Regions from separate parts of the Alistipes sp. 56_sp_Nov_56_25 genome, predicted to be linked through region 3. Evidence: riboswitches for the same ligand, from Rfam matches in the RefSeq annotation. Region 3 holds a riboswitch; each other region holds the start of a gene.
The links. A riboswitch is a leader RNA that binds a small molecule or an ion and turns the genes downstream of it on or off. The one in region 3 is predicted to bind cobalamin.
Positions count from the first base shown of each region.

Region 1 (7,314 bases), on a different contig from region 3:
CATCGGCACGGCGATGGCTGAGCTGACTTCGTTCCCGTCGGTTCCCGTCAAGGTGACGCTCGACGAGTGGATCGAAATTTCGAAATACTACTCCACCCCGGGCAGCAGCACCTTCATCAACGGCGTGCTGGACAAGATCGTCGAGTCGCTGACCGCGGAAGGACGCATCAAAAAGGCCGGGCGCGGCCTGATCTGACCCCTGCCGGCCATGACCCGCATGCTCGCGATCCTCGCCCTGGCGGCACTCGCCGTTGGCTGCGGCACATCTCCCCGTGCGGTCGAACGCAAGGGCCGGATTATCTCGCTAACGGATTCGATTCTCACCACGGGAGGCACGGACACCGTGCGTTTCGGACGCCTCGGGTCCGGCGAAATCGCCGTGCTGCGCCTCTGGCTGGCCAACGACGCGAGCCGTCCCGTGGCCGTCGCCTCCTACCGGCGCAGCTGCGGATGCACGACGCTCGAATTTGACGCACAACCGATTGCACCGGGCGACGCACGGCAGGTGACGCTCACCTTCGATTCGCGCGGCGAACGGGGCTGGCAACTCAAGGCGCTGGACATCACGCTGGCGGGAGGGCAGCGGCCCCTGCGGCTGTTCGTGGAAGCGGACATAAAATAAATCCTTGTTTATTCGGCAATAATTTGTACCTTTGCTTCGTTCAATGGAATAAACACTTAAAACGAATACAATTATGATTAATTTTCTTCAGACGGTCCCCATAGAGCCTCAACCGGGATTCATGCAGCAGTACAGTTTCATTATTATGATCGGCCTCATGGTGCTGGTTCTCTGGTTGTTCATGTGGCGTCCCGAGGCCAAGCGCCGCAAACAGATGCAGGAGTTCCGCAACGGTCTGAAAAAAGGCGACAAAGTCATCACCGCCGGCGGCATCTACGGCGTCGTGAAGGAGATCAAGGAGACCACCCTGCTGATCGAGGTCGACGGCAATGTGACGCTGCGCATCGACAAAAACATGGTCGTAGCCGACAATTCGGACCTCCAGCGTCAGTAGAGATAACCCGCGCATAAAAAAGAGCTGCAAGGATTTGCAGCTCTTTTTTCACACACCTATCCGAACAGGTGCAAGGCCCCGACGTCGATGATCCGCTGGTTGGAACTCCCCCGGAAATCGAGCGACAGATCGCGCAGCGCCTCGACGTAGCGTCCGTCGACCAGCGTGTCGATCCACCGCAAGCACTCCCGGCGGGCCGGGTCGGCGAGACACTCTTCGAGCGTATAGCCCGTATAGCACCAGACGTTCTGCCCGGTGCGCTCCTTCACCAGCCGCAGAAAGGCCGCCATGGCTTCGGGCTGCAACAGCGGATCGCCGCCGCTGAGCGTCACCCCGTCGAGAATCGGATTCGCGGCGATTGCAGCGCAGATGGTTTCGGCACGCTCCACGGTCAGCGGCTCGCCCCGCCGGGGATCGTGGCTCTCGGGGTTGTGGCAGCCGGGACAACGGTGCGCGCACCCCGCGAAATAGATCGCATAGCGCAGCCCGTAACCGTCGGAGATGGTTTCGGGATAGATGCCGATGATTCTTAATAATTCCATTGCGTTTTCATAACATGAATACAACACCGTCGGTCTCGATTCACGGCGGAACGCCGTGTTTACAAATCTGATCCACCTCTAAACTTTAGGCGGGGACTTGCCGCACGCGACCGGAGACGGCGGCAAAAAGGGATTCTTCCGCCGGGTGAATTTTGATTTTAGGCGGGCGGACAGGGGGCCGCCAATTTCGATTATCGCAGAGCGGTTTTCGGGCTTCGTGAAGTGGGGCGAAGCAGGAGCATACGAACGTATGTAACTGTTTCGCCCCGCAAGGGAAGTGCAAAAGATGCCGGTGAGAATCGAAATTACCGGTGCTTTACCCGATCGCGCTCCTCGGCCTGCTTGGCCGAGTTCCACGATTCGAGGCTGCCTGTCAGGTAACCCGTGATGCGGCGCATGCGCAGGATGTCGTCCGAACCGCAGACGGGACATTTCGAGTAGATCACCCCGCGGTGGCCGCACTTGCGGCAGGTGTCGATCGGATGGTTGATCGAGCCGTAGCCGATCCCCTCGTCCTGCATCACCTTGACGATCTTGAGGATCGCCACGGGATTCTTCCGGGCCTCGCCGTCGAGTTCGACGTAGGTGATGTGCCCGCCGCGCGTGATGGCGTGGAACGGCGCTTCGAGGCGGATTTTCTCGACGATGGAAACCGGCTCGCGCACGTCGACGTGGAACGAGTTGACGTAGTAGTCGCGGTCGGTGACGCCCGGAATCTCCCCGTAACGCTTGCGGTCCATGCGCGTGAAGCGTCCGCTCAACCCCTCGGCCGGGGTCGCCAGCACCGAATAGTTCAGCCCGTATTTGGCCTTGTACTCCTCGACCACGCGGTTCATCACCGTCACGGCGTCGTAGAGCGTCTGCCACGCCTCCTTCGAGGTCGCATGGCCTTCGCCGTAAATCGCCACCATCGCGTTGTGTCCGCCGATGAAGCCGATGCCCAGCGTGCCGTGCTTGAGCACGTCGCCCACCTCGTCGTTGGGCTGCAACCGGCCGCCGCCCTTCCAGACATCGTTCGACATCATAAACGGGAACTGCCGCGCAAGGGCCGTGCGCTGAAAGCAGTAACGTTCGTAGAGCTGCTCGGCCATCATCGTGGCGGTCTTGCGCACCGATTCGAGGAAAATTTCGCGCGCCTCCTTGCGGATCGCGTGTTTGTTGCCGTCGGGAATCATGTCCCCGGCCTCGCGCATCGCCTCGATGGCCAGCCGCGGCAGGTTCATCGACGTGAAGGAGAGGTTGCCGCGCCCCCACGACGACTTTTCGCCGTGCAGATTCTCGAAGACGCGCGTACGGCACCCCATCGTCGCCACCTCGTAGCGGAAGCGGTCGGGGTCGTCGATGCGCCACTTCTCGTGGCGGTTGAACGGTGCGTCGAGAAACATGAAGTTGGGGAACAGCGCCACCGACGTGGTGCGGCACGCCTCGATCAGCAGGTCGAAGTTCGGAGTTTTGAACTTGATCTCCCCGGCCAGCGCCTTGTCGAAGTCCTTCACCGCTGCGGCATAGTCCTCTTCGGACCACGAAACACCCTCCTTGACCTTGAAAATCTGGATCGGGAAGACCGGCACTTCGCCGTGCCCCAGCCCCTCGATCGTGGCGGAAAGCAGTTCGCGGATGACCATGCGGCCCTCGGGCGAAAAGTCCGTGCCGTAGTTCACCGAGCTGAACACCACCTGGTTGCCGCCGCGCGAGTGCATCGTATTGAGGTTGTGGATGAATCCCTCCATCGCCTGATGGGTCTCGCGGCGCGTCGTGTCGTATGCCTGCCGCCAGATGCGTCGGATGTCCTCGTCGGCGACCTCCACGCCCGACTGGCGCAGGGCGGCGAACAGACGCCCCACCGCCGTCTCGCAGGGTTCGATCGTCGGCACGTGTTCGGCGACCAGGGCCTTCAGCTCGGCGCGCTCCAGCGTCACGCCGCCCCGCACGCCGCACAGGAACAGCGTCATGTCGGTTAGGTGACGGCGGAAGGTTTTCAGCACGCCCGGGGCCATGAAATGGTCGAACGCCGGGATCGACTGCCCGCCGTGCTGCTCGTTCTGGTTGGTCTGGAAGACGATCGTGGCCAGCGTGGCGTAGCTCTGGATCGACTGCGGCGTGCGCACCGAGCCGTTCTTCGTCGAGAATCCCCGTTCGTAGATGTCACCCAGATCGTACTGAATGCACGTCGTGGTCTTCGTGGGATAGTAGTCCAGGTCGTGAATGTGAATGTCCCCGTCGCGGTGGGCGCGGCCGTGGCGCACGCCCACCAGATATTTCAGGGCGTAGTCCTTGGTGATCTCCGAGGCGAAGGTCATCATCTGCCCCGCGGGCGTGTGCGACGACATGTTGGCGTTCGAAAGGTTGATGTCGTTCTTCTCGACGGTCACGATGCCGTCCATGACGCTCTTGATCGACGAGCGGCGGTCGCGTTCGACGTTGCGCCACTCGCGGTAGATGATATAACGTTTGGCGATCGAGGGGTTGCGTTTCATCAGCCGCTCCTCGACCATGTCCTGAATCTCCTCGACCGAAATCTCGGCCTTCGTAATTGCCGCCGCCACGTCGGATGCGATCTGCTCGACGGCCTGCCCCTCGTCCGTTATGCCGCCCGCGCGAAAGGCCTTCGTGATGGCGCGGACGATTTTATCCAGAGAAAAAGGCTCGGTTTTACCATCACGTTTGATGATGGAAATCTGCGTGTAATCCATTGTAATATGAGTATATACGTTTCACAACAGGCCCCGTTTCCCCGCAGGGCCGACATTGCATGCGCAAAGGCAGGTCTTCTGACTCGCACCGACCCGCAGGCGGCCTTCCCGTCCCCCGCGGGACAGTGGCTCGACGATTCGCCTGCGGCATTGAAGTGCATACAGCAGCGGGAACTGTCCGGGATTCGCACCCGATTCCCTCTTATCCTCCGCCCCGGCGGGACGAAGGATACCTTTGCGGGTCACAAAAGTCTCCATTATTCCCCGACTTTCAAAATTCCGGAGCAGGAAGTTTTCAACATTTTGTGAAAGGCTCCGAATTTCGTATCTTCGCCCCCGCAAACCGGAAAATCGTAACTCCATGACACAGAAAATAACACACGTCTGCCAGGGAACCTGCTCCCGGCAAATCGACGTCGAACTCGAAAACGGCGTCGTCCGAAGCGTCTCCTTCACGGGCGGCTGCCACGGCAACCAGCAGGGAATCGCGGCGCTCGTGCGCGGGATGACGGCCGCGGAAGCCGTCGCCCGGCTCGAAGGCATCGACTGCCGGGGCCGCGGCACGTCGTGTCCCGATCAGCTGGCAAAAGCGCTGAAAAAGGCGTTATAAAACGCCCCGGCCCGGCCGGGTACGGATTTTGCACTCCGAAAAGCGTTCCAAAATGCAAGACTATGTATTTTCTATGGTATCTGCTGATCGGACTGGCCGCCGGATGGATCGCCAACCTGATCGTCAAGGGAGGAGGTTCGGGACTCTTCGTCAACCTGATCGTCGGGCTTATCGGCGGCGTATTGGGCGGCTGGCTCTTTTCGCTCTTCGGATGGGTTCCCGTCGGCACGCTGGGCAGTCTGGCGACGGCCGTCATCGGCTCGGTCATCCTGCTGTGGATCGCCGCGCTCATCTCACACCGCAAGATCCGCTAAACAAACGTATGCACGAAAAAGGCGGTCGCATGACCGCCTTTTCGTGTTGAGCTGCCGGGATTCGAACCCAGAACGACAGAACCAAAATCTGCTGTGTTACCATTACACCACAGCTCAAACATTCGCTCGAAAGCGACTGCAAAGATAAACAAAAAATCGCAAAAACCAACCCCCGGATGCAAAATTGGCAGGGACAAAACCGGACCTCTGCCGGATTTTTCGTATCTTTGCTTCAGTTACCCTGTAAATAAACGCAAACGATATGATTCCGACAATGATTCTGCTCTTCGTGGTGGGCTATCTGTTCATCGCGCTGGAGCACAAAACCAGGATCGACAAATCGGCCGTCGCCCTGCTGATGGCCGGAGCGATCTGGACCGTGTTCAGCCTCCTGGGCAACGACCCGCACATTCAGCACGAGCTGGTGGACCAGCTGGGCGACACGTGCGAAATCCTGGTCTTCCTGATCGGGGCCATGACCATCGTGGACCTGATCGACAGCTACGGCGGCTTCAACGTCATCACCGACCACATCACCACGCGCAACAAGCGCAAACTAATGTGGCTGCTGGCGATCATCACCTTCTTCATGTCGGCCGCACTGGACAACATGACCACCACGATCATCATGGTCATGCTGCTGCGGCGGTTGATCGCCAACAAGAAGGAACGGTGGATTTTCGCCAGCGTGATCGTCATCGCCGCGAACAGCGGCGGCGCCTGGTCGCCCATCGGCGACGTGACGACCATCATGCTGTGGATGCGCGGCAACGTCACGGCCGCCAACCTGATCGCCAACCTCTTCCTGCCGTGCCTCGTGTCGGTCGTGATCCCTGCGGCCATCGCCAGCCGCTACGTCGCCGACCGCCCCGCCGCCGCGGTCAGCGCCAAGGCCCTCGCATCGGGATGCCCCGAATGCATCGGTCCGCGCCTGCGGCTATTCATCCTTATCGTGGGCGTCGTAAGTCTGCTGTTCGTGCCGGTGTTCAAGAGCCTCACCGGACTGCCGCCCTACATGGGCATGATGGTGTCGCTGGGATTCATGTGGATTCTGACCGAAATCATCTACGACCGCAAACGCAGCATCCGCAACATGGAGGAGTCGATCCAGCCGCGCGTATCCAAAGTCCTCAAGCACATCGACATGCCGACGATTCTCTTTTTCCTCGGCATCCTGATGGCCGTGGGCGCGTTGCAGACCGGCGGCGTGCTGACCGACATGGCCGACTGGCTGGACAAGAATGTCCACGAAGTGTTCACCATCGCGGGCGCCATCGGCATCCTCTCGTCGGTGGTCGACAACGTGCCGCTGGTGGCGGCCTGCATGGGCATGTACCCGGTGGCCGACGTCGCAACGGCTGCGGCGAGCGCCGATCCGGCTTTCGCACAGAGTTTCGTGGCGGACGGGCTGTTCTGGCACCTGCTGACCTACTGCGCCGGCGTGGGCGGCAGTCTGCTGATCATCGGCTCGGCGGCCGGCGTCGTGGCGATGGGACTCGAAAAGATCAATTTCGGCTGGTACCTCAAACGCATCTCGCTGCTGGCCCTGTCCGGCTATCTGGCGGGCATCGCGGTGATCTGGCTCGAACACGTCCTGATCGGGCTTTGACCGAAAAGTTCCGGATGCGTCGTGCGCCCAGAATATTGCCGATCACGGGTTTGCCCCATAACAGTATAATCAGAGGTTGGATAAAATATTTTTATCCAACCTCTGATTTACAGCCAAATTATCAGCAGTTTGTAAGTCAGGAACTCCAATATCAATTTAGTAAGAGTACCCTTGCGGAATCAATGCCAGATGTACCCCGGAAGATGTGGATAGACCATTTTTCAACACCCGACATTCGATATCGTGAAGTACGGGTTCATCGGTATCCGACGCAAAATCAACGGTAAATGTGAAGCCCTCACCCGTGTACGGAGGCAGGGTGCTGCTCCATACATAAGTGACAGAAGAATCGTAATTTTCAATAGAACACGTTGCTTGCCCTTCTCCACGGGCCAAATACGCTATATTCCATTTATCATACCCCAAACCCATCATCGAAAGATCGCCGGGTTCCACCTCCGACAATGAAGTCCCGATGTTTGGAGCGGTGGGAGCGGGCCCCGAAACCGCTGATACAGCTGCATAGGCAT
Region 1 covers NZ_MNQF01000003.1:148,818-156,131, reverse strand. The annotation lists gene BHV64_RS02455 (transcription antitermination protein NusB) at 1-196, shown strand, start outside; gene BHV64_RS02450 (DUF1573 domain-containing protein) at 209-622, shown strand; gene yajC (preprotein translocase subunit YajC) at 696-1,016, shown strand; gene nrdG (anaerobic ribonucleoside-triphosphate reductase activating protein) at 1,073-1,558, opposite strand; gene BHV64_RS02435 (anaerobic ribonucleoside triphosphate reductase) at 1,864-4,251, opposite strand; cobalamin riboswitch at 4,303-4,503, opposite strand; gene BHV64_RS02430 (TIGR03905 family TSCPD domain-containing protein) at 4,613-4,861, shown strand; gene BHV64_RS02425 (GlsB/YeaQ/YmgE family stress response membrane protein) at 4,924-5,175, shown strand; tRNA gene BHV64_RS02420 (tRNA-Gln) at 5,222-5,292, opposite strand; gene nhaD (sodium:proton antiporter NhaD) at 5,438-6,784, shown strand; gene BHV64_RS02410 (S8 family peptidase) at 6,941-7,314, opposite strand, start outside.
Region 1: it holds a riboswitch for cobalamin, as region 3 does, so the genes downstream of both, BHV64_RS02435 (anaerobic ribonucleoside triphosphate reductase) here and BHV64_RS09815 (putative transporter) in region 3, are expected to answer to the same signal.

Region 2 (7,314 bases), on a different contig from region 3:
AGGGCTGGATCGAAGTCGTATGCGGTTCGATGTTCTCGGGTAAGACCGAGGAGCTGATCCGCCGCCTGAAACGAGCCAAATTCGCCCACCAGCGGGTCGAGATTTTCAAACCCCGGATCGACGTGCGCTATTCCGAGGAGGAGGTCGTGTCGCACGACGCGAACGCCATCCGCTCCACCCCCGTCGAGTCGCCGCAGAACATCCTGCTGATGACCGCTGACGTCGACGTGGTGGGCATCGACGAGGCGCAGTTCTTCGACGAAAGCATCGTCGACGTGTGCCGCCGGCTGGCCAACAACGGCGTGCGCGTGATCGTCGCGGGGCTGGACATGGACTACACCGGAAAGCCGTTCGGCCCGATGCCCGCGCTGATGGCAACGGCGGAGTACGTCACCAAGGTTCACGCCATCTGCGTCCGCTGCGGCAACCTCGCCCACCATTCGCACCGCCTCACGAGCGACGAAAAGCAGGTGATGCTGGGCGCACAGGACAGCTATGAACCGATCTGCCGCCATTGCTTCAACAAGCTGATGAACGGAGAGAAAGCGTAGGTCCCCGGCCGCAGGGAGGAGGGTACGACAAAAAACCGCAGTCCGGAAATCCGGGCTGCGGTTCTGTTTTGCGGGACAGGGGCTTCGCCCTCCGGCACGCGGGCGCCCGTCAGCGGGCGGCGCGCAGGGCGTCGATGAAGCTGGGCCAGAACACCCAGAGATTTTCGGTCTGGAGCCACAGTTCGCGGGCCTGCGCGGCGGGCGAGGGTCGTTCGCTCCCGATGTCGCGCAGATACGCTTCGTCGGCCGGATGCTCGTCGGCGGTAAATTCGGCGAAGAAGGGCGCAAAATGCGTCCGGAATCGCTGCAACTCCCCTTCGGGCAATCGTCCGTCACGGCGGAAGGCCGACCACAGCAGCAGCACCTCACGCCCCGGATGCTTGTCCGACACGTCGTTGATCACCTCGTCGAACAGCTCCTGCTCGTCCAAGGCCAGGTAGTCGAAGGCCAGCAGTTCGCTCCCTTCCAGATGGTCCTCGGGGTCGAGTTCCAGCAGCATTTCCAAGAGCGCCGCCGACATTTCGAAATCGTTGATCAGGAAGTGGTCGATGGCCGAGGCGAAGATCAGTTCGAGCGCCGCGCGCGAATTGTGGTGGTTCCATTCGAGATTGATCTCCTCGTCCTCGGGAATCAGCTCCGCAAGACGCTGGAAGGCCTGAAAACGCTCGTTGCAGGCTCCTTCTATATCGCCGGCGGCCTGCATCTCGCGGGACCGGGCGAGGACTTTCACGAAATTACAGGGTCCTTCGCCGACCACCTCGAAAGTCTGGTCGGGCGTAGGTTCAAGATATGCCTTTTGCATCGTTGTCTTTGAGTTTGAAAATCATGGCGACAAGGACCGCGAACGTCACGCCCCCGCCCAGCAGGTAAGCCGCCGTACGGTTCTGCATGCCCAGCATCAGCGGCGAAACGAAGATATAGCTGGCGCAGACATACGTCATAACGAGAGCCGGAATCAGCCCCACCCACACGGCGCGCCCCCGGTGGCGGAGGTAGGCGACGATCATCCAGAGCGTCACCGCCGCGAGGGTCTGGTTCATCCACGCGAAATAGCTCCACATGGTCTGAAACGGCAGTCCGAAGATGATCAGAAGTCCCAGCGCGAAGAGCGGAATACAGATATAGATGCGTTTGCGCAGCGTGCGCTGCTCGACGCCCATGAAGTCGGCGACGATCAGCCGCGCGGAGCGGAAGGCCGTGTCGCCCGAGGTGATGGCGCAGGCCACCACGCCGAAGATCACGAAGACGGCCAGCGCCGGGCCCAGCGTCTTGTTGGCGATCACGTCGATCATCACGGCCGCCTGGCCGCCGTATTCGGCGATGGCGCCGTTCAGCCCCGCGACATCGCCCCAGAAGGCCATGGCAATGGCGGCCCAGACGAGGGCGATGATCGACTCGGAGATCATCGCGCCGTAGAAGACCGAGCGGCTCTCGCGTTCGTTGCGCATGCAGCGGGCCATCAGCGGCGACTGCGTGGCGTGGAAGCCCGAAATGGCGCCGCAGGCAATGGTCGTGAAGAGCATCGGGACGATCGGGAAGGCCTTCGCATCGGCGATGCAGTTTTCGAAAGAGGTGAATTCCGGAATGGTGTATTCGCCGCCGAAAAGCAGCACGACGAGGATGCCGACGGCCATGAACAGCAGCGCGAAGCCGAAGACCGGGTAGATGCGGCCGATGATCTTGTCGACGGGCAGCAGCGTGGCGGCGATGTAGTAGACGAGAATCACGCCCAGCACGATCAGCAGCAGCCACGAGAATCCGCCGAAAGCGATGCCTTCGAGCGACGGGACGTCGAGGCGGGCCGCGACGAGCGATGCGGGCTGCGAGAGGAACACCGCACCGACGAGGATCATCAGCCCGGCGGAAAAGAGCCGCATGACGATCTTCATGCCGCCGCCGAGGTAGACCCCGGCCGTCTCGGGAAGACTCGCGCCGTCGTGGCGCAGCGAGATGACCCCGGCGATGAAGTCATGCGCCGCACCCATGAAGATGCCGCCGAAGGTGATCCACAGAAACGCCACCGGCCCGTAGGCCGCACCGAGCACGGCGCCGAAAATCGGGCCGAGCCCCGCAATGTTGAGCAGTTGGATCAGGAAAATGCGCCACCTCGGCAGGGGCACGTAATCCACGCCGTCGTAAAGGCGGCTGCAAGGCGTCCGGGCCGCCGGGTCGATGCCGACGAGCCGTTCCAGATAGCGTCCATACGTGAAATATGCGGTCACCAGCAACGCCAGGCACACCAGAAAAGTAATCATCGTAAAACAGTTTCGGGTCAGTTTTAGCGCGAATATAGCAAGAAAAGCGAGAATTTTCGCAAAATTGTTGCGAGAAAAAAATATTTTTCAGATATTTGCAGTCCCAAAGGGAACCTCGGTGTTCCCGAAAGGCTGAATTAGCTCAGCGGTAGAGCACTTCACTCGTAATGAAGGGGTCCCGAGTTCAAATCTCGGATTCAGCTCCAGGAGGCGTGAGAGAGAAGGAACGGATTACGTCGTCCACTGCAAAAAGTCTTATGTGTCAACGACATGTAAGACTTTTTCGTTTTCAGGCGTCAGGAGAGAGCAACTGCGCGCAGGCGTCCGCCTCCCGGCCGGCGCAGCTGTTCCGTCCCCGGAAACGACCGGAAATGAACCCCGGGCGGCGGGACCTTCGGCAGGCCGCCGGCATAAAATTCGACCGGCGCGTCTTCTTTTTCATCTTTTTTCCATACCTTTGCTGCGCAACGGTTCGCCGAACGAGGCCCCCGGCCCCGGGCGATTAAAAGGGAATGCCGTGAAAATCGGCAACAGTTCCCTCTGCTGTAAGTTCCTGCCGCCGAAGCGGCACATCAGACCCCGACAATCTCTTGCCACTGGTTTTCACGCGACCGGGAAGGCGTCGGGACCGGAACGAGTCAGAAGACCTGCCGCTGCAATGGTTTTACAATCCAGGGGGAAATGGATCGTGATCGGCAGGAAAAACGGTTTCCGGCATATCCCCGAATGTAAAATCAGGCTACTGCGAAATTCCGGCCGGACGCATGCCGTGCGCACGGCACGAATGCGGATCTCCGGAACATCCGCAAAGATTGGTTGAACGATTTAAACGAAGAGGATATGAGCTGTTTTTTCAGTCATGCCGGACGGACGGCGATACCGGCGCTGCTCTCGGTAGCGCTGGCGGCCGCAGCCTGCAACAAGGACGGAGAGATTACGCTGCCGGACAGCAAACCCCGAATCACCCTCGACAGCGAGACAGGCGTCTACGCGGCCAAGATCGGCCGCGCGGTGACGATCACGCCGACCGTGGAAAACGAGGGAGAGGCCGCTTACAGCTGGACGATCGACGACGAGGTCGTTTCCACGGCGCGCGTGTTCGAATACGTGTTCAACGAGGAAGGCCGCGTCTATGTGATCCTGCGGGTCGAAAACCGGGCGGGATACGACGAGAAGGAGGCGCGCATCGACGTGAACCGGCTCGCTCCCCCCGTCATCTCGCTCATCGTGCCGCCGACGGGGCTATACGTGCTCACGGGACGGGAATACACGTTCGCACCGGAGGTGCAGAACGGCGAAAACGCCCGTTACGAATGGTATCTGGACGACTCGTCCGTACCGGTCTCCACCGAAAAGGACTACATCTTCATGCGCACCCAACCGGGAGACTGCTCCCTGCGGCTGACGGTGACCAACGAGGACGGCACGGCCGAGAAAACGGTTGCCGTGCACGTCGTGGACGTCATTCCGGTCCGCATCGCGTTCATCCCCTCCTCCTACCTGGCCGACCCGCTGGTGCGGAGCGTATCGCTCGGACGGACGCTGTTCCTGCGGCCGCAGGTGAGCGACGCCGTCGGGCCGGAATATGCATGGTACGTGAACGGCGCCTTGCAGGAGGACGCAACCCAACGCATGTTCGCCTTCACGCCGGAGAAAGAGGGCGAATACGAAGTCACCTTCCGGGTGACGGACACGGACGAAAGCCCGGCCGCACCCCTCTCGCGCCACATCACGCGCGCATCGTCGAAGCGAATCACCGAAAAAACGCTCCGGGTGACCTGCTACGAACGCGAATCGGAGCGCGTCATCACGACGACGGGACAGCCCGCGTCGAACCGGGTGCTCGAATTCCTGCCCGCGCCCGGACAGTTCGTCAACGAAACGGGCATGGCCGGATACACCGGTCAGAAGAGCTTCGAGGAGGCCCGTCTCTACGCCGAGAACCGGCTGAAAAAGGGTGAGTTCGTCTCGCTCGGCAACTTCGGCGGCTACGTGATCCTCGCCTTCGACCACAGCGTGGAGAACAAGGGCGGATACGACTTTTCGATCCCCGGCAACCAGTTCGAAGGGAGCAACGAACCGGGCGTCGTGTGGGTGATGCAGGATGTCAACGGCAACGGCAAGCCCGACGACGAATGGTACGAACTCCGGGGCAGCGAAACGGGCGGCGAATGGACCGTCCAGGAGTATGCGGTGACCTATTACAGACCCGCCGGGCCTCGCCAGGGGGTGAAATGGACCGACAATCTGGGCCGGAGCGGGCAGGTAGCCTATCTGGGACAGTTCCATGCGCAGGACTACTACTATCCCCTGTGGCTCGAAGAGGAGTCCCATACCTATTACGGCACGGGCCTGCGGCAGAACACCACGCAGACCCCAGGCGGAGACTGGTCGAACAACTCGTTCGAATGGGGGTACGTCGACAACGCGGGCAGCGACAATCTGGAATCTTCGTCCAAAACCGGCAAGACCTGGTTCAAGATCAGCAACGCCATGACGCCCGACGGACAGCCCGCCGGATTGCGCTACATTGATTTCATCAAGGTGCAGAGCGCCATCAACGGCAGCGCCGGAGGACTGGGCGAACTCTCGACCGAAGTCGCCGGAATGGTCATCGACGAGAACCTCAACCGATAACCCCATTCCCGACCGCAACGCATGAAACGATTCTTACGACAGATTCTGCCCGCGGCTTTATGCCTCTCCGCCCTCGGCGGCTGCATGAAGTGGGACTACGGCCGCACGGAGGATTTCTCGGCGACGGAACGGGGGCTGTTCATCGTCAACGAGGGCATGTTCCAGTACGGAAACGCCACGCTGTCGTATTACGACCCGGAAACGAAAACCGTCGAAAACGAAGTTTTCCACCGGGCCAACGCCTTCAAGCTGGGCGACGTGGCGCAGTCGATGACCCTGCACAACGGCGTGGGATGGATCGCGGTGAACAATTCGCATGTCGTTTTCGCCGTCGACCCCGACACCTTCCGCGAGGTGGGACGCATCACCAACCTCACCTCGCCGCGGTACATCCATTTCGTTTCGGACGAAAAGGCCTACGTCACGCAGATCTGGGACAACCGCATCTTCATCGTCAACCCCAAACGCTACGAAATCACGGGATATATCGAGTGCCCGGACATGACGGCGGAATCCGGCTCCACGGAGCAGATGGTGCAGTACGGCAAATACGTCTTCGTGAACTGCTGGTCCTACCAGAACCGTATCCTCAAAATCGACACCGAGACCGACCGGGTCGTCGGTCAGCTGACCGTCGGCATCCAGCCCGCGTCGCTGGCGATGGACCGGAACAACAAGCTGTGGACCGTCACCGACGGCGGCTACGAGGGCAGCCCCTACGGATATGAAGCCCCGTCGCTGTACCGCATCGACGCCGAAACGTTCTCCGTGGAGAAGCAGTTCCGGTTCCGGAAGGGGGACTCCCCGTCGGAGATGCAGCTCAACGGCACGCGCGACACGCTCTACTGGATCGACCGGGACGTCTGGCGCATGCCCGTCGCCGGGGAGCAGCTTCCGGTGCGCCCGTTCCTCGAATACAGGGAGACCAAATATTACGGACTGACGGTCGATCCGACCAACGGCGACGTGTACGTTGCCGACGCCATCGACTACCAGCAGCAGGGAGTCGTCTACCGCTATACGGCCAAGGGCGAGCCTGTCGACGAATTTCACGTGGGCGTCGCGCCCGGAGCGTTTTGCTGGAAATAACCGGAGAGCATGAAAACAACCGCCTTGTTTCTTTGGATGCTGCTGTTTCCGGCGCTGCTGCGGGCGCAGGGCGAGCCGGCGGCGTCCGACGCGCCGGAAACCCCGCAGAACGCCGGCGCGGGGGAGTGGCGCGGAAAAGGCGCCATCGCCATCCGGGAGGTTCCGGTCTGGGGCCGGCGTCCGATGAAAAGCATCGGCGTCGAGGAGACGAAACTCGACTCGGCGATCCTCAAGGAGAACATCGCCCTCTCGATGGCCGACGCGCTGACGTTCAACACACCGGTTTTCGTCAAGCAGTACGGCCGCGCGACCCTCTCCACGGTATCGTTCCGCGGCACGGGTCCGTCGCATACGCAGGTGACGTGGAACGGCATGCGCATCAACAACCCGATGCTGGGCATGACCGACTTTTCGATGATCCCCTCCTATTTCATCGACGACGCCTCGCTGCTCCACGGAACCTCGTCGGTCAGCGAGACGGGCGGCGGACTGGGCGGACTGGTGAAGCTCTCGACTGCGCCGGCGGCGGCCGACGGATTCGGGCTGCAATATATCCAGGGCATCGGCATGTTCCGTACTTTCGACGAATTCCTGCGCCTGACATGGGGCGACGAGCGCTGGCAGGTATCGACCCGCACCGTCTACCAGTCCTCGGCCAACGACTACAAGTACCGCAACCGCGACAAGAAGGAGAACATCTACGACGACGAGATGAACATCGTCGGGTCGTACTATCCCACCGAACGCAACAAGAGCGGCGCGTTCGACGACGTGCACGTGTT
Region 2 covers NZ_MNQF01000021.1:3,971-11,284, reverse strand. The annotation lists gene BHV64_RS06915 (thymidine kinase) at 1-551, shown strand, start outside; gene BHV64_RS06910 (tetratricopeptide repeat protein) at 661-1,353, opposite strand; gene BHV64_RS06905 (carbon starvation CstA family protein) at 1,334-2,806, opposite strand; tRNA gene BHV64_RS06900 (tRNA-Thr) at 2,938-3,012, shown strand; cobalamin riboswitch at 3,258-3,475, shown strand; gene BHV64_RS06895 (PKD-like domain-containing protein) at 3,647-5,443, shown strand; gene BHV64_RS06890 (glutaminyl-peptide cyclotransferase) at 5,465-6,532, shown strand; gene BHV64_RS06885 (TonB-dependent receptor) at 6,542-7,314, shown strand, end outside.
Region 2: it holds a riboswitch for cobalamin, as region 3 does, so the genes downstream of both, BHV64_RS06895 (PKD-like domain-containing protein) here and BHV64_RS09815 (putative transporter) in region 3, are expected to answer to the same signal.

Region 3 (7,314 bases):
GGCGCCGGAGGCGTCTCGACGGGTTCGAAGAGCGTGCTGACGATCAACCTGAACCGCTGCATCCAGTACGCCGTGAAGAACGGCATGCACTACCTCGCCCATCTGGAGGAGATAGTGGACCTGGTGCACAAGGTGCAGATAGCCTACAACGAGAACCTCAAGGAACTGAAGGCCAAGGGCATGCTGCCGCTCTTCGACGCGGGGTACATCAACCTCGCACGGCAGTATCTCACCGTCGGCGTCAACGGGCTGGTCGAGGCTGCGGAATTCCTGGGCATCCGCATCGACGACAACGACGACTACGCCGCTTTCGTGCAGGGGGTATTGGGGCTGATCGAGCGTTACAACCGGAAATACCGCTCGAAGGAGGTGATGTTCAACTGTGAGATGATCCCGGCGGAAAACGTCGGCGTGAAGCACGCCAAGTGGGACCGCGAGGACGGATATGCCGTGCCGCGCGACTGCTACAACTCCTATTTCTACGTCGTGGAGGACGAGTCGCTGAACGTCATCGACAAGTTCCGCCTCCACGGACGCCGCTACATCGAGCATCTCACGGGCGGCTCGGCCCTGCACATGAACCTCGAGGAGCACCTCTCGAAGGAGCAGTACCGCCACCTGCTGCGCGTGGCGGCCGCCGAAGGATGCAACTACTTCACGTTCAACATCCCCAACACGATGTGCAACAAGTGCGGGCACATCGACAAACGCTACCTGAAGGAGTGCCCCGCATGCCACTCGGACGACGTGGACTACCTGACGCGCGTGATCGGCTACATGAAGCGCGTTTCGAACTTCTCGGCGGCTCGCCAGCAGGAGGCCGCGCGGCGCTATTACGCCAAGGCGGAGTAGGATGGTGCGGTATCACAATTTCGACGTGGTGTTCGCCGAGATTCCCGGCGAAACGACCCTGGCGCTCAACATCACGGGCTGTCCCAACCGCTGCCCGGGATGCCACAGCCCGCACTTGCAGGCGGACGAAGGGCGCGTGCTCGACGAGGCGGAACTGCTGGGGCTGCTGGCCCGTTACGGACGTTCGGTGACCTGCGTCGCATTCATGGGCGGCGACGCCGGGCCGCACAAGATCGCCCGGCTGGCAGGGACCGTACGGAAAACCTGCCCGGAGCTGCGCACGGCATGGTATTCGGGCCGGGAGGAGCTGCCGGAGGGTTTCGAGGCCGCGGCATTCGACTACGTCAAACTGGGCGGATGGGTCGAGGCGCTGGGTCCGCTGACGGCGCCGACGACCAACCAGCGGCTCTACCGGGTCGGACCGGACGGGACGATGGAGGACATCACGAAGCTGTTCCGGCGCAAGCCGTGACGCGACGCCGTTTTGCCGGTGGGAGCCGGAAATTCAGAGATTAGTTTAGCGTTGTCTGCCATGCAACGACTTACGGCCGGCTCCCACGGCAAATGGTGCGAAAACCGCCCGGAACGGCGGTTTTTTTCATAACTTTGCCGCATGGATCATTCGTTTCGATACACCGCCCGGGATTTCACGGCGGAACTGCCCGCCGCAGCATACGTCGCCCGCTTCCGCGACGCCGAACGGGTGGGCGGCTATTGCCGGGAGTGCGGCAACTACGGCCGCAGCTGGGGATGCCCGCCGTTCGGGTTCGATATGGAGGAGTACGTCACGCGTTACGGCACGGCGCTGCTCGTCGCGACCAGAATCACGCCCGAGGAGCCGGGACTCCCGGTCTCCGAAGCGGGACGCCTGATCCTGCCCGAACGGCAGCGGCTCGAACGTCGGCTGCTGGAGATGGAACGGCAATACGGCGGACGCTCGTTCGCCTACGTCGGAACGTGCATTCACTGTCCCGAGGGGAGTTGCACGCGCCCCGAAGGCAGGCCCTGCCGCCATCCGGAACTGGTGCGGCCGTCGCTCGAAGCCTGCGGATTCGACGTGGCACGCACGGCCTCCGAACTGTTCGGAATCGAGATGAAGTGGGGCAGCGGAGGCCGCATGCCCGAGTACCTGACGCTCGTATGCGGATTTTTCCACGACGCGGAATCGGTCGTATGGAACGGATAAGGGCGGTTTTCAACCGGAGCGGCGGCAAGGATTCGGCGCACGCGCCGCTGCGGCCGTCCGGTCGGGCGCATACGAGATCGTCGCGCTGCTGACGACCGTCGGCACCGGCAAGGAGCCTGACGCGCGGTCAGACGTTGAGCTGGTTGCCCTCGGCAAACAGGGAGTCGAGGATCAGGCGCAGTTCGGAGAGAAGCTCCTCCTCGTCCAACCCGCCGTTCAGGGAGAAGAATTTTCCCGGAGGCGTGCAGTACTGCACCGTCGAGGCGGCCTCGCAGGACTCGATGCCGCAGATGATGACCGCATCGACATCGTCCTCGTGGCGCAGCATGGCGTTGTAGAACGCCAGCAGGTAGCGCGGAGTGCTTATCGGCGGAACGAGCACCATCGTTCCCGAGGCGTCGAACTTGTCGGGTGAGTTGATCTCCTTCAGGCCGTACTGGCCTGCGATCCGGCCGGCGGTCTTCGCCGGAACTCCATACAGCACGATGTTCATAAGCGTTCGTCTTTGGAAAAAGGCGCGGCCGGCTTGCTGATCGCGTCCGACCCGTTATGGCGGCAACGTGTCCGTTTCCTTGCCGCTCCTTTTCCGGTTTAACCGAATATCAGTATCAAAAGCTGTGCCGCCAGCACCCGCAGAAACATCGACAGCGGGTAGACCGTCGCGTAACCGACCGACGGAGCGTCGGACGAGGTCTGTTCGGCCGAATAGGCCAGCGCAGGCGGGTTGGTCGAGGCCCCCGAAAGAACGCCGATCAGCGTATAATAGTTGAGTTTGTAGTAGAAGCGTCCGAAAATGCCCGCCAGCAGGAGCGGCACGACGGTGATCACGGCCCCGTAGGCGATCCAGACATATCCGCCCGCCGCGAGCGTCGGCACGAACTCCTCGCCCGCGCCCAGTCCCACGCCCGCCAGGAAGAGCGAGATGCCCACCTCGCGCAGCATAAGGTTGGCCGACATCGTCGTATAGGTGACCAGTTTGTAGTGCGGCCCGTAGCGGCCGATCAGGATGGCCACGATCAGCGGACCTCCGGCAAGACCCAGTTTCACGGGCTGCGGGATGCCCGGAATCCAGAACGAAATGCTGCCCAGCAGAACGCCCAGCGCGATGCCGGTGAAAATGGGGATCAGGTTGGGGTGGTTGAGCCGCTTGAGCGAGTTGCCGAAAAGCCGCTCGGCATGGGCCACCGACAATTCGGGCCCCACGACCGTCACCCGGTCGCCGATCTGCAATTGCAGGTTTCCGGAGGCCACCAGGTCGATGCCCGAACGGTTGATGCGCGTGATCGTGACGCCGCACGTGGAACGGACCCGCAGTTCGGAGAGGGTCTTGCCGTTCAGCTCGGGCTTGGTGATCAGGATGCGCCGCGAAATCATCGCCTTGTCATGGACCATCGGCTCGGCGTCGACCTCCCGCCCGAGCAGGGCCACCAGCGCCTCGACATCCCGGGGCGCGGCGATCAGCAGGATGCGGTCGCCGCAATGAAGCGCCGTCGAAGCGTCAGCCAGTTCGGGGCTTCCGCCGCCGCGGCTGATGCGCGAAATGACGAAATCCCGCAGCGCAAGGTCCCGGATCTCGGCGACGGTCTTGCCGTTGACGGCGGCATTGACGATCTCGACGGAAAGACGCCGGGTCGTCAGGTCTTTCTGCGCGTCCGAATCCTGCCCGGCGGCGGCCTCTTCGCGTTTCACGTCGATGCGCAGCAGGTAGCGAAGCCCGATCAGCGTGAGGATGGCTCCCACGACGCCCAGCGGGTAGGCCACGGCGTAACCCGTGGCGATGTCCGGGGCATCGGCTCCGGCGTGCATGTCGCTGAAAGCCTGCTGTGCGGCGCCCAGTCCGGGCGTGTTGGTCACGGCGCCCGACATCACGCCGACCATCGTCGTCATGGACAAGCCCGTGATGTAATAGAGCGCCACCGTCGTGGCGACACCCAGCGCCACCACCAGCACCGCCAGTTTGTTGAGCGTGACGCCGCCCTTGCGGAACGAAGAGAAAAATCCGGGCCCGACCTGCAGGCCGATCGAATAGACGAAAAGAATCAGTCCGAACTCCTTGAGAAAGTGCATCAGGTGTTCGTCGACGTTCATGCCGAAATAGCTGAAGCCGATGCCGACGAACAGAATGCCCGTCACGCCCAGCGACACGCCGGCGACCTTGAGTTTGCCCAGCATGACACCCAACGCCACGACCAGCGCCAGAATCAGCACCGAGTGGGCCACACCTCCGCCCCAAAGCGACTCGGAGCCAAATAACAATCGTTCGATTAATTCCATATCCAATCCTCATCCGGTCGGCTTCCGTCCGGGAAAAATCCCGCCTGCCGAAAGGCGCAGCACCCGGCGGCAAAGTCCGACATAAAACAATAAGCATTACATAACCCGATGTCAAATACCCATCCCCCGGGGCTTCCTGACGTCGAATCGGCCTGGCAGGTCTTCTGACTTGCTCCTGTTCCGAAGCCTTCCCGGTCCTTGCGGGCCAGTGGCGAGATGTTCGGAGCCTTCACGGAGTTTCACAGCAGCGGGACTGTCCGGGATTTGCACCCGATTCCCTTTTCACTCTTCTTCCACGCCCGGGAAGGAGAGTACCAAACCTGCGGCAAAGATAACGCTTCTTTCCGAGAAACCGCCCGAAATCGCGGATTATTTTCACCAACCGCAGCCAGAAAGCGCCGGAAAGGATCCCATTCCGGCTTGCGCTTCCACCCGCAAAAACATCCCCAATATTACTTTAATGTACCAAATCCGAATTCAGTCGTTTCTACACATCTATTTTCCCTTTTGCTCTTGCCGCATTTTTGTTAACTTTGCAGCAATTATCTTCAGCCATTAATTTATGGGAAACGCATTGCATCCAAATGAACGAACTTTGATTTACATGCTGCGAAAAATATCGGTCGCATTGGGCAAAACCATCGTCTCGCTCATACTGATCGCCTTGCTGGCAATCTTTGTGACAAGCGTAAGCCCCGTATATGATTTCAGTGAGGCTAAACCCTTCAGCGGCCCCGACATTTTTAACCCATACTGGGGGGGGGAATCCGACATATGCTGGAAACGAGCCAATTTTCATACGCATACGCGCGTAAAGGGCATCCTGAACGAGTGCGAATATTGGCCGGCCGAAACCGATGAAGCCTACCGGAAATTCGGATATGACATCGTAACATTCTCGAATCACAATGAATTGACCCTACATCCGTACGATTCCCTGTTGCAGGTCAATGTCTACGAACACGGTATCAACCTATTCAAATACCATAAGCTGGTATTCGGTTGCGACGAAGTCAACCGCTTCGATCATTTGATCCCGCTTTTCGCTTCCCAAAAACAATTCCAGTTAGACCTGCTCGGAAAGGAGTCCGATTTCATCCAGATGAATCACCCCTTGAGAACGACGGGCACGTCGAAAAGCCACATGCAAAAACTCGGCGGTTACAGGATCATGGAACTCGACAGCGGAAAGAGCACCGAAAACGAGTACTGGGACTGGGCCCTCAGCGCCGGGCATTACAGTTTCGGGCTGGCCAACGACGACCTACATTACCCCGACAAATCCAGCCGCATTGCCGTGAGGTGCAATTTCCTGCATTGTCCGTCGGCGAGGTATGAAGACATAAAGGAAACGCTTCTCGGAGGGTGCTATTATGCGATGCGCATTCCCGACTACGGACATGGGGACTGGGAGGTGAAATACGCCAGAAACAGGAATCTGCCGTCGGTCGAGAAGATCGGACTCGACGGCGAAACGATCTACATCGCCTTGTCGCGCCAGGCGGACAGTATCAAGGTGACAGGGCAGGATCACACCACTCTGTCGCTGGCCCGGAACTCGTCCGCGGCCAGCTATACCATGAGGGACAATGACCCCTACGCACGTATTACGGCCTACTTTCCCGACGGAGAGGTGATCTACACCAATCCGTTCGCACGATACGACGCTTCCGTGGCACAAACTCCCTATATGGCTCCGGCGCATACGGTAAACATCCCGTTGACGATTCTTTTCAACTTTACGCTTCTTGTCCTGTGCGCGGGAGTGATCCTTACATTTTATAAAACAGTTATCAAATGGTAAAATTTCTGAACGAAAAGACCGACCTCACCCGCATATCTTCGGTACTCAGCCTGTTTACGCTCGTGGCGTTCCACTGGCCGTTCTTCCGGCTGGTGCTCGGCAACATCGAAGGGGGCTTCAACGGCGTATTGATCACCGGAGGGCTGGGCGTGCTGATGTTCGCGCTCAATTTTCTCGTCTATTACCTCGTGCTCTTTCTCGGACGCTTCGTCGGAAAGTGCATCCTTGCCTTCACATTCATAGGCAATGCCATAAGCCTCTATTTCATAAACACATACCAGGTGCTCATCACGGACAAGATGATGGGGAACGTATTCAACACCCGGTATTCGGAGGCTTCCGGATTCTTTTCATGGTCTGCCGTATGGTATCTCCTCTTCCTGGGGGTGGTTCCATGCATCTACATTTTTGCAAGGCGGTTCGACTACGGAAGCTGGAAGCGTTTTTTCGCCCGCACGGGCATCGCATTGGCGGTTTCTTTGGCCATCGCGCTGGTCAATATGCAGAACTGGCCGTGGATCGACCGCAACGCGCCCAAGCTCGGCAGCCTGGTCATGCCGTGGTCGTATACGGTCAATTCCGTACGCTACTATAATTCCGTAAAGAAGCAGAACCGGAAAGAGATTCCCCTGCCCGACGCGAAGATCGTTTCCGACAGCAAGGATGTATGCGTGCTGATAATAGGAGAATCCGCCAGAAGGGAGAATTTCTCTTTATACGGATACGGCAAGCCGACCAATCCGCTTCTGGAGAAAGACAGCGTGACCGCACTGATTGCAGATGCGGCCGCGACCTACACCACGGCAGGCGTGAAGGCCATTCTCGACCATAAGCCGTCCAACAAACTTTACGAAATCCTTCCGAACTATCTCAACCGCAGCGGCGTGGATGTGGTATGGCGCAGCAACAATTGGGGAGAGCCTCCCGTACACATCGACAAATACTACAAGCCGAAAGAGCTCAAGGAGCGGAATCCCGAAGCCGACGACAGGTACGACGGCATTCTGCTCGCAGGCCTCCGCGAAGAGATACTCTCCGGCAGCAAGGACAAGATGCTCGTCGTACTCCATACCAGCACGAGCCACGGCCCCACGTACTATAAGAAATACCCGCCGGAGTTCGAGGTGTTCAGTCCCGTATGCACTACGGTGGAGATGTCCAAAGCGGATCCGAAGGAGCTGATGAATGCCTACGACAA
Region 3 covers NZ_MNQF01000061.1:137,285-144,598, forward strand. The annotation lists gene nrdD (anaerobic ribonucleoside-triphosphate reductase) at 1-852, shown strand, start outside; gene BHV64_RS09800 (4Fe-4S cluster-binding domain-containing protein) at 854-1,324, shown strand; gene BHV64_RS09805 (DUF2284 domain-containing protein) at 1,466-2,038, shown strand; gene BHV64_RS09810 (hypothetical protein) at 2,166-2,531, opposite strand; gene BHV64_RS09815 (putative transporter) at 2,630-4,312, opposite strand; cobalamin riboswitch at 4,450-4,646, opposite strand; gene BHV64_RS09820 (hypothetical protein) at 5,226-6,116, shown strand; gene eptA (phosphoethanolamine--lipid A transferase EptA) at 6,110-7,314, shown strand, end outside.

Region 4 (7,314 bases), on a different contig from region 3:
ACCCTACGCCTCCGATCAGCCACATGCCCGTGTTTCCGCCCGGCACGCGGTAGCTGCGGATGAGCTTGGGTTGCGTGTAGCGCAGGCGGATTCCCGCGGCGTACATCATCATGTACATGATCAGATACAGTCCCACGGTCAGGGCGCTCAACAGGAAGAACGCCACGCTGACGTCGTCCATCACGATGTAAAGCGACGAGAGGAGCGTCACGATGCAGCCCTGGATAATCAGTATGTTGAGCTGCACGCCGTTCTTGTTGGTCTTCTGGAGGAAGCAGGGCAGAGCGCCGTCCCTGGCCGTCCACAGCAGGCCGCGGCTGGGGCCCGAAATCCACGACATCACGCCCGCCAGCGCACCGAAGGCCACGAGCAGTCCCATGACGTTCGAGAGCCATCCCACGTGTTAACGTTCGAAAGCGATCTGGAAGGTGGTGAACAGCCCCGACTGGAGGTTGATCTGGTCGTAGGGGGTGATGATGGCCACGGCCAGCGCGCCCAGCGTGAACAGTCCGAACGAGATCAGCGCCGCGAGGAACATCGCCCGTGGGAACTGCGTCTGGGGTTTGGCCAGTTCCGGAGCGTGCACGGCGTGCACCTCCACGCCGGCGAACAGCAGCAGGATGCCCGCCAGGAACGCGATGTCGCTCATGCCCGTGATGTGGGGGAAGAGACGCGGGTGGACGTGCTGCGCGGCGTCGACGTTGACGATCTGCGAGACGCCGGCCGGAATCTCCTTCAGGGCGATTTCGTTGCCGCCGGCCATCCAGATGACCGCCATCACGATCACGACGACGCCCGGGAGCACCGTGCCGATCAGAAATCCCTTCGAGGTGATGCCCGAGATGGCCGACGTGCCGCGCAGGGTCACCAGCGTCGCGCACCAGTACATCGCAATCGAGAACAACCCGACGTACAGCCCGTTCTGCGCCAGAGCCGGAACGCCGATCATGTAGGCGATCGACGCGGCGGCGAATCCCAGTACGGTGGGATACCAGACGACGTTCTGAATCCATTGCAGGAAGATCGCCGAGAAACCCAGGTGGCGGTTGAAAGCCTCCTTGACCCAGGTGTAGACGCCGCCGCCGCGGTCGGCGAAGGCGCTGCCCAGTTCGGCGCCCACGAGGGCCGCAGGAATCAGGAAGAGGAACGTCGCGAAGAAAATGTAGAAGAACATCGTCAGTTCCTCCTGGGCCATCATCGGGAGCCCGCGCAGGCTGATGACGGCTGCAGCGGTCATCAGCGCCAGCTGCGTCGTGGTGATATTTTTACGTTTTGCCATGGTGGGTAGGTTGGATTTTGCTGTTTTCCCTCGTCGTCCGCCGCACAGTTTTCGTGCCGGAGCGCATTGCCGCCCCGTGAAATCGGCGGCCGGAGCGTTGCAAAGAACCGATCGGAACACCGGGCGGCTTTTTCGTACCCTGCGCACGCAGAAACGGCGCGCCCGGCATGCGGATGCAAAAACAGCAGGGAATCTCGCGATTGCCTGCTGTCCCCGGAGGTCGCCCTCCTAAAACTACTAACCCAAACTTAAATAAATGAAGAAACCTCACTGCGGTTGCTGTGCCGCAGCTGACCGGAATAAGTACAAAGCGCGTGCCGAACCTGCAATCGCCGTCCGCCGGGGACCGTTTGGCCGATTATCGGGTCTTGTTGTGGAATTTTCACCGGAATAATTTTGGTTTTATTTCTTTTTATTGTTTTATTTGTGGCATATGCCTGATGATAGTGTCTTTAAAGGAAAATTCACGGCGTTGTAACGTGGAAGGAGAAAAAGACATTTTGCGGCGGGTGAGTGGCGGGGACAGCGATGCCTTGCGGCCGATCTTCCCGAAACACGGTTCGCGTGTGGGAGGTCTTCGCCGTTGCGGGAGCCGATGCTACGCCCCGTGAATGGCTGCACGAAACGGCCGTCGCCTGCCGGGTGATCTACGACTGGCAGCGGGCCGACGGGACCTACGGCAAGCAGTTCGTGACGGACACCTACCTGCTGCCCGAATGCCAGCTGATCCTGGCGTCGTATCGTCTGGCCGCCGTGCTCAACGACCTGTTCGGTTAGTGATGCCCTCCGGGGATAAAAAAACAGCAGGGAATCTCACGATTGCCTGCTGCCCCCAGGAGGTTGCCCTCCTAAAACTACTAACCCAAACTTAAATAAATGAAGAAACCTCACTGCGGTTGCTGTGCCGCAGCTGACTGAAATAAGTACAAGGCGCGTGCCAAAGTCGCGCCGCCGTCTGCCGGAAAAGGGACGCATCGTGGTCGGAACGGTCCGCTGCGCAGAGCGGCGGGGCGCGTTTCGCGGAAATATTCCGCCGGATCGCTTGCTTCCTGCCGATAAAAGTGTACCTTTGCCGTGCAATGGTTTCCCCGTGGAGGGGAATTAAAAGGGAATGCCGTGTGAATCGGCAACAGTTCCCGCTGCTGTGAGTCCCGCCCGCAAGGGCTTTTTCGTTGCGGCATTCTTGAGCCACTGGTCCTCCGGGACCGGGAAGGCGCCGCCTCGGGGGACAAGTCAGAAGACCTGCCTTGCGCGATAGGGTGTTTGCTCCTGCGGAGAAAGGGAGCGCCTGAAGTCGTCGCCGGCGGTTTTTCCGTGCGTCCTTATTTGCTTCGGCCCTCTTTTTCCTGTTGCTGCGAACCTCTTCGGACAGACTTTTTTACGGTTGGATGAGGAAGTCGTCGCCATGCTTTGCCGGGTCGTCATGCCTGTTTTTGCCTGCGCGGTATTCTCCGTGAAGTCTGTCCCTTACGGACGGAACAGATGGAACCATTAACTAAAAAACAAGGTATGATGAAAAAATTATTTGTGATCTGCTCCTGGGCGCTGCTTCTCGGCGGCTGCAAGAGCGAATCCGGGGCTTCGGACCCGGATGGAGACAAACCCGTTCCCCCCCCCTCGGCCGAACTGTTGCAAAAGATCGAAGACCTGAATGCGGGCCTGGTCTCGCTGAAGACGCTGGCCGGAGCCGTGTCGCAGTCGGAAGTGCGGTCGCTGGCCGAGACGGAGGACGGCGTGCGCCTTACGTTCTGCGACGGGACCGAAGTGACGGTAGCCTGCAATGCGGCGGCGGAAGCGCCGCTGATCGGCATTGCGGTCGACGGGGATGCGTATTACTGGACACTCGCCGCGGAAAAGGATATTCCCTGGCTGAAAGATGCCGCCGGAGCGAAAATGCCTGTTTCGGGGCCTGTCCCCGTCGTGGGGCGCGATGATAAAGGTTTCTGGACCGTGACGACGGACGCCGCCGTGACGCCGTGGCAGATCGGGGACGGCTCCGGAAATCCGGTCGAAGCCACGGGCGACGAGCAGGTGGAGTTGTTCCGGTCGGTAAAGGCCGGAAACGGCCGGGTGGAAATCGCGCTGACGGACGGCGGGACTCTTTCGGCGGCGCAGGTCAACGACTTGAGCGTTGCGGGGACGGCCAACTGCTATGTGGTTTCGGCGCCCGGAACGTATGTTTTCAATGCCCGGGTACGCGGAAACGGAGCCGGCGAAGGGGTCGGATTCGAGCCGGCGATCGAGATGGCGGACGGCATGACGGCCGACTGGCTGTGGACCGACTCCGAAGGACTCGTTTCGGGAGTCGCCCTCGACACGACCTCCGGCGATATTTTCCTCACGGTCGGCGAAGGCAGGGGCAACGCGCTGGTCGCCCTGATGCAGGACGGAAAGGTCGTCTGGAGCTGGCATGTCTGGGTGACCGACGCTCCGCAGACGATGACCTACGGGAACGGGACGGTCTTCATGGACCGCAACCTGGGCGCCGCAGGTACGACCGCAGGCGGTACGGACGCTTACGGCATGTATTACCAGTGGGGGCGCAAGGACCCGTTCTACGGGGGCGAGAAAACGGAAACTTCGGCCAATGCGTTCCTCGAAGCAAAGAACGGCACGGTGGTGAATCCCGCTTATCCGGCGCTGGACTGGGCTTTCAGCAAGAGTGCGACGACGACCGACGGGGCTGCCGCCAATCCTATGACGTTCTACAACGATAAGGTCGGAACCGGCTATAACTGGCTTGCGTCGCCGAACGCGACATTGTGGGGTGAGGCCAAAACGCTCAACGACCCCTGCCCGCCGGGGTACAGGGTTCCTGGAACCGGTGCATGGGAGGATCTGATTTCGGGACGTCAGTACATCGACGGCGTTTCGGTATGGGACGGAACGAACTACGGTATGACCTATACCCACGGGGAACAGACGGCCTGGTATCCGGCGCAGGGCTATCGCAATTACAGTTCGGGCGCCATCGTGGGGCTGCGCAGCTCGACCGGCGGTTTGGGCGCTTACTGGTCGGCGGAAACCTCTTCGGTCAAATCCTATTACCTCTTCTTCCGCAGCAAACTGTCGAGCAGCGGTTCGATCAATAATGAACTGGACATGAACCGGTCTTACGGCTATACGGTGCGTTGCTGCAAGGAGTGACGGTCCGTCGGGACGAATAAAGGCAGGACGCTTTCGGGTCCTGCCTTTGTTTTCGATGTCGGTTCCGGCCTACCGGAACACGCCCGTGTAGGTCGAGGGCGAGAGGGCGCGCAGCTCCTCCTTGACTGATTCGGCGACGTCGAGCGTTTCGATGAATGCCGCGATCGACTCGCGGGTGATGTGGGCGTTGGTCCGCGTCAGGGCCTTCAACGCCTCGTAGGGCTTCGGGAAACCCTCGCGGCGCAGGATGGTCTGGATGCCCTCGGCCACCACGGCCCAGTTGTTCTCCAGGTCGCGCGCCAGCGCCTCGGGGTTGAGGATCACCTTGTTCAGCCCCTTGAGCAGCGATTGCAGGGCGATCACCGCGTGGGCCATCGGCACGCCGATGTTGCGCAGCACGGTCGAGTCGGTCAGGTCGCGCTGAAGACGCGATACGGGCAGCTTCGACGAAAGGTGCTCGAAAACGGCGTTGGCAATGCCGAAGTTGCCCTCGGCGTTTTCGAAGTCGATGGGGTTGACCTTGTGGGGCATGGCGCTCGATCCGACCTCACCGGCCTTGATCTGCTGTTTGAAGTACTCCATCGAAATATAGGTCCACATGTCGCGCGAGAGGTCGATGAGAATGGTGTCGATGCGCTTCATGTTGTCGAAGATCGCCGCCAGGTTGTCGTAGTGCTCGATCTGCGTGGTGTACTGCGAACGGCACAGCCCCAGCGTCTCGTTCACGAATCGGTTGGCAAAAGCCACCCAGTCGATTTCGGGGTAGGCTGCGCGGTGGGCGTTGAAGTTGCCCGTGGCGCCGCCGAACTTGGCCGGAACGGCGATGTCGTGGAGCATGAACAACTGCTTTTCGAGCCGCTCGACGAATACCGAAAACTCTTTGCCCAGCGAGGTCGGCGAGGCGGGCTGCCCGTGCGTGCGCGCCAGCATCGGAACCTCGCGCCACTGCTCGGCGAACGACGCCAAAGCGTCGCGGACCTCCTCGACGACGGGGTAGTAGACGCCTGTCATCGCCTCCCGGAGCGAGAGCGGAATGGCCGTGTTGTTGATGTCCTGCGACGTGAGGCCGAAATGCACGAACTCCTTATAGGCCTCCAGCCCGAGGGTGTCCATTTTCTCCTTGATGATGTACTCGATGGCCTTTACGTCGTGGTTGGTCACCGACTCGATCTCCTTCACGCGCCGGGCGTCGGCGTCCGAGAAATCGAGGTAGAGCGCGCGCAGGGCGGCGAATTTCGAGCGGTCGATGCCGGTCAGCTGCGGCAGCGGCAGTTCGCACAAGGCGATGAAGTATTCCACTTCGACGCGGATGCGGTAGCGGATGAGGGCCTGCTCCGAAAAATAATCGGCTAATTTCTCCGTTTTATTACGGTAACGCCCGTCGACGGGCGAGATGGCGGTGAGGGGAGTTAACATATGGGATTGTGATTTGTTTTTCGTTTCCAAACGCCAAATTTACGACATTTAATTGAAATACGCATAATTTTCCATACCTTTGTGGAGATGTAAACCGAAATCGGAATGAATTTCATACTGGCAATCATCGACTCCCTGGCGGGCTTCGTGCAGCGCAATCCGCTGACGACGCTCCTTATCGTCATACTGGCGCTCGGCGCCCCCGCGCTGCTCAAGGGCATAGCGCTGTTTATCTTGTATTTTCTTATGGGACTTGTTATTTTGGTCGTCGTGCTGATGTTGGCTTTCCGCTGGCGGATCTACAAGGTCCGCAAGCAGATGGAGCAGCAGTTCGGCGAAGGCTTCGGACAGCAGTCCGGACCGAAGGGATTCGGCGGTTTCGGCTCGCCCTTTGCAGAGCAGCCGCGCAAGGAGCGCGAAGGCGAGGTGAAGGTGCACAAAACCCCGGGAACGCCCGAGAAGCGCGTGTCGAAGGATGTGGGCGACTACGTCGATTTCGAAGAGGAAAAGCAGTAGCATGTTGAAGATTTTCGAACTCATAGGGCGCTATTTCATGCTGATGGGAAAGGTCTTTTCCCGTCCGGAGAAGGCCGCCATCTACCGCCGGCGGATCATTTTCGAAATGGAGTCGCTCGGTGTCAACTCGATCGGCCTGACGGCCATCATCTCGGTCTTCATCGGCGCGGTCATCACGTTGCAGATGTGCATCAACCTCGATTCGCCGTTCATTCCCCGCTCGCTGGTGGGTTACGCCACGCGCGAGACGATGATCCTGGAGTTTTCGTCGGCGGTCGTGGCGCTGATTCTCGCCGGAAAGGTCGGGTCGTCGATCGCCTCGGAGATCGGAACCATGCGCATCACCGAACAGATCGACGCGCTCGAAATCATGGGCGTCAACTCCGCCTCGTACCTCATCCTCCCGAAGATCGTCGCCGCGATGGTCTTCTTCCCCTTTCTGACGATCCTCTCGATCCTGATCGGCATTCTGGGCGGATACCTCATCGCCGCCGCGACGGGCATTATGATCCCCGCCGACTATGTCGACGGCCTGCTGATGGATTTCAAGCCCTATTCGATCACCTACACGCTGATCAAGACCGTCTTCTTCGCCTACATCATCACCTCGATTTCGGCCTTCTACGGCTACAACGCCCGGGGCAACTCGCTGGAGGTCGGCACGGCTTCGACGCGCGCCGTGGTGGCCAGCTGCGTGGTGATTCTGCTTTTCGACCTGATCCTGACACAAGTCCTGCTTATATGATACGCGCCGAACATATCGTCAAGTCGTTCGACGGCCGGGTGGTGCTCGACGACATCTCGGTCGAATTCGAGACCGGAAAAACGAACCTCATCATCGGCCGCAGCGGTTCGGGAAAGACCGTGCTGCTCAAGACGCTGGTGGGCCTGCACGAACCCGATTCGGGCGACGTGTGGTACGACGAGGTGAACTTTTCGAAACTCGGTTTCCGGGA
Region 4 covers NZ_MNQF01000027.1:12,640-19,953, forward strand. The annotation lists partial or broken gene BHV64_RS07820 (amino acid permease) at 1-1,279, opposite strand, end outside; gene BHV64_RS07825 (hypothetical protein) at 1,844-2,056, shown strand; cobalamin riboswitch at 2,342-2,543, shown strand; gene BHV64_RS07830 (PL29 family lyase N-terminal domain-containing protein) at 2,792-4,426, shown strand; gene purB (adenylosuccinate lyase) at 4,496-5,842, opposite strand; gene BHV64_RS07840 (DUF4834 family protein) at 5,948-6,358, shown strand; gene BHV64_RS07845 (MlaE family ABC transporter permease) at 6,360-7,103, shown strand; gene BHV64_RS07850 (ABC transporter ATP-binding protein) at 7,100-7,314, shown strand, end outside.
Region 4: it holds a riboswitch for cobalamin, as region 3 does, so the genes downstream of both, BHV64_RS07830 (PL29 family lyase N-terminal domain-containing protein) here and BHV64_RS09815 (putative transporter) in region 3, are expected to answer to the same signal.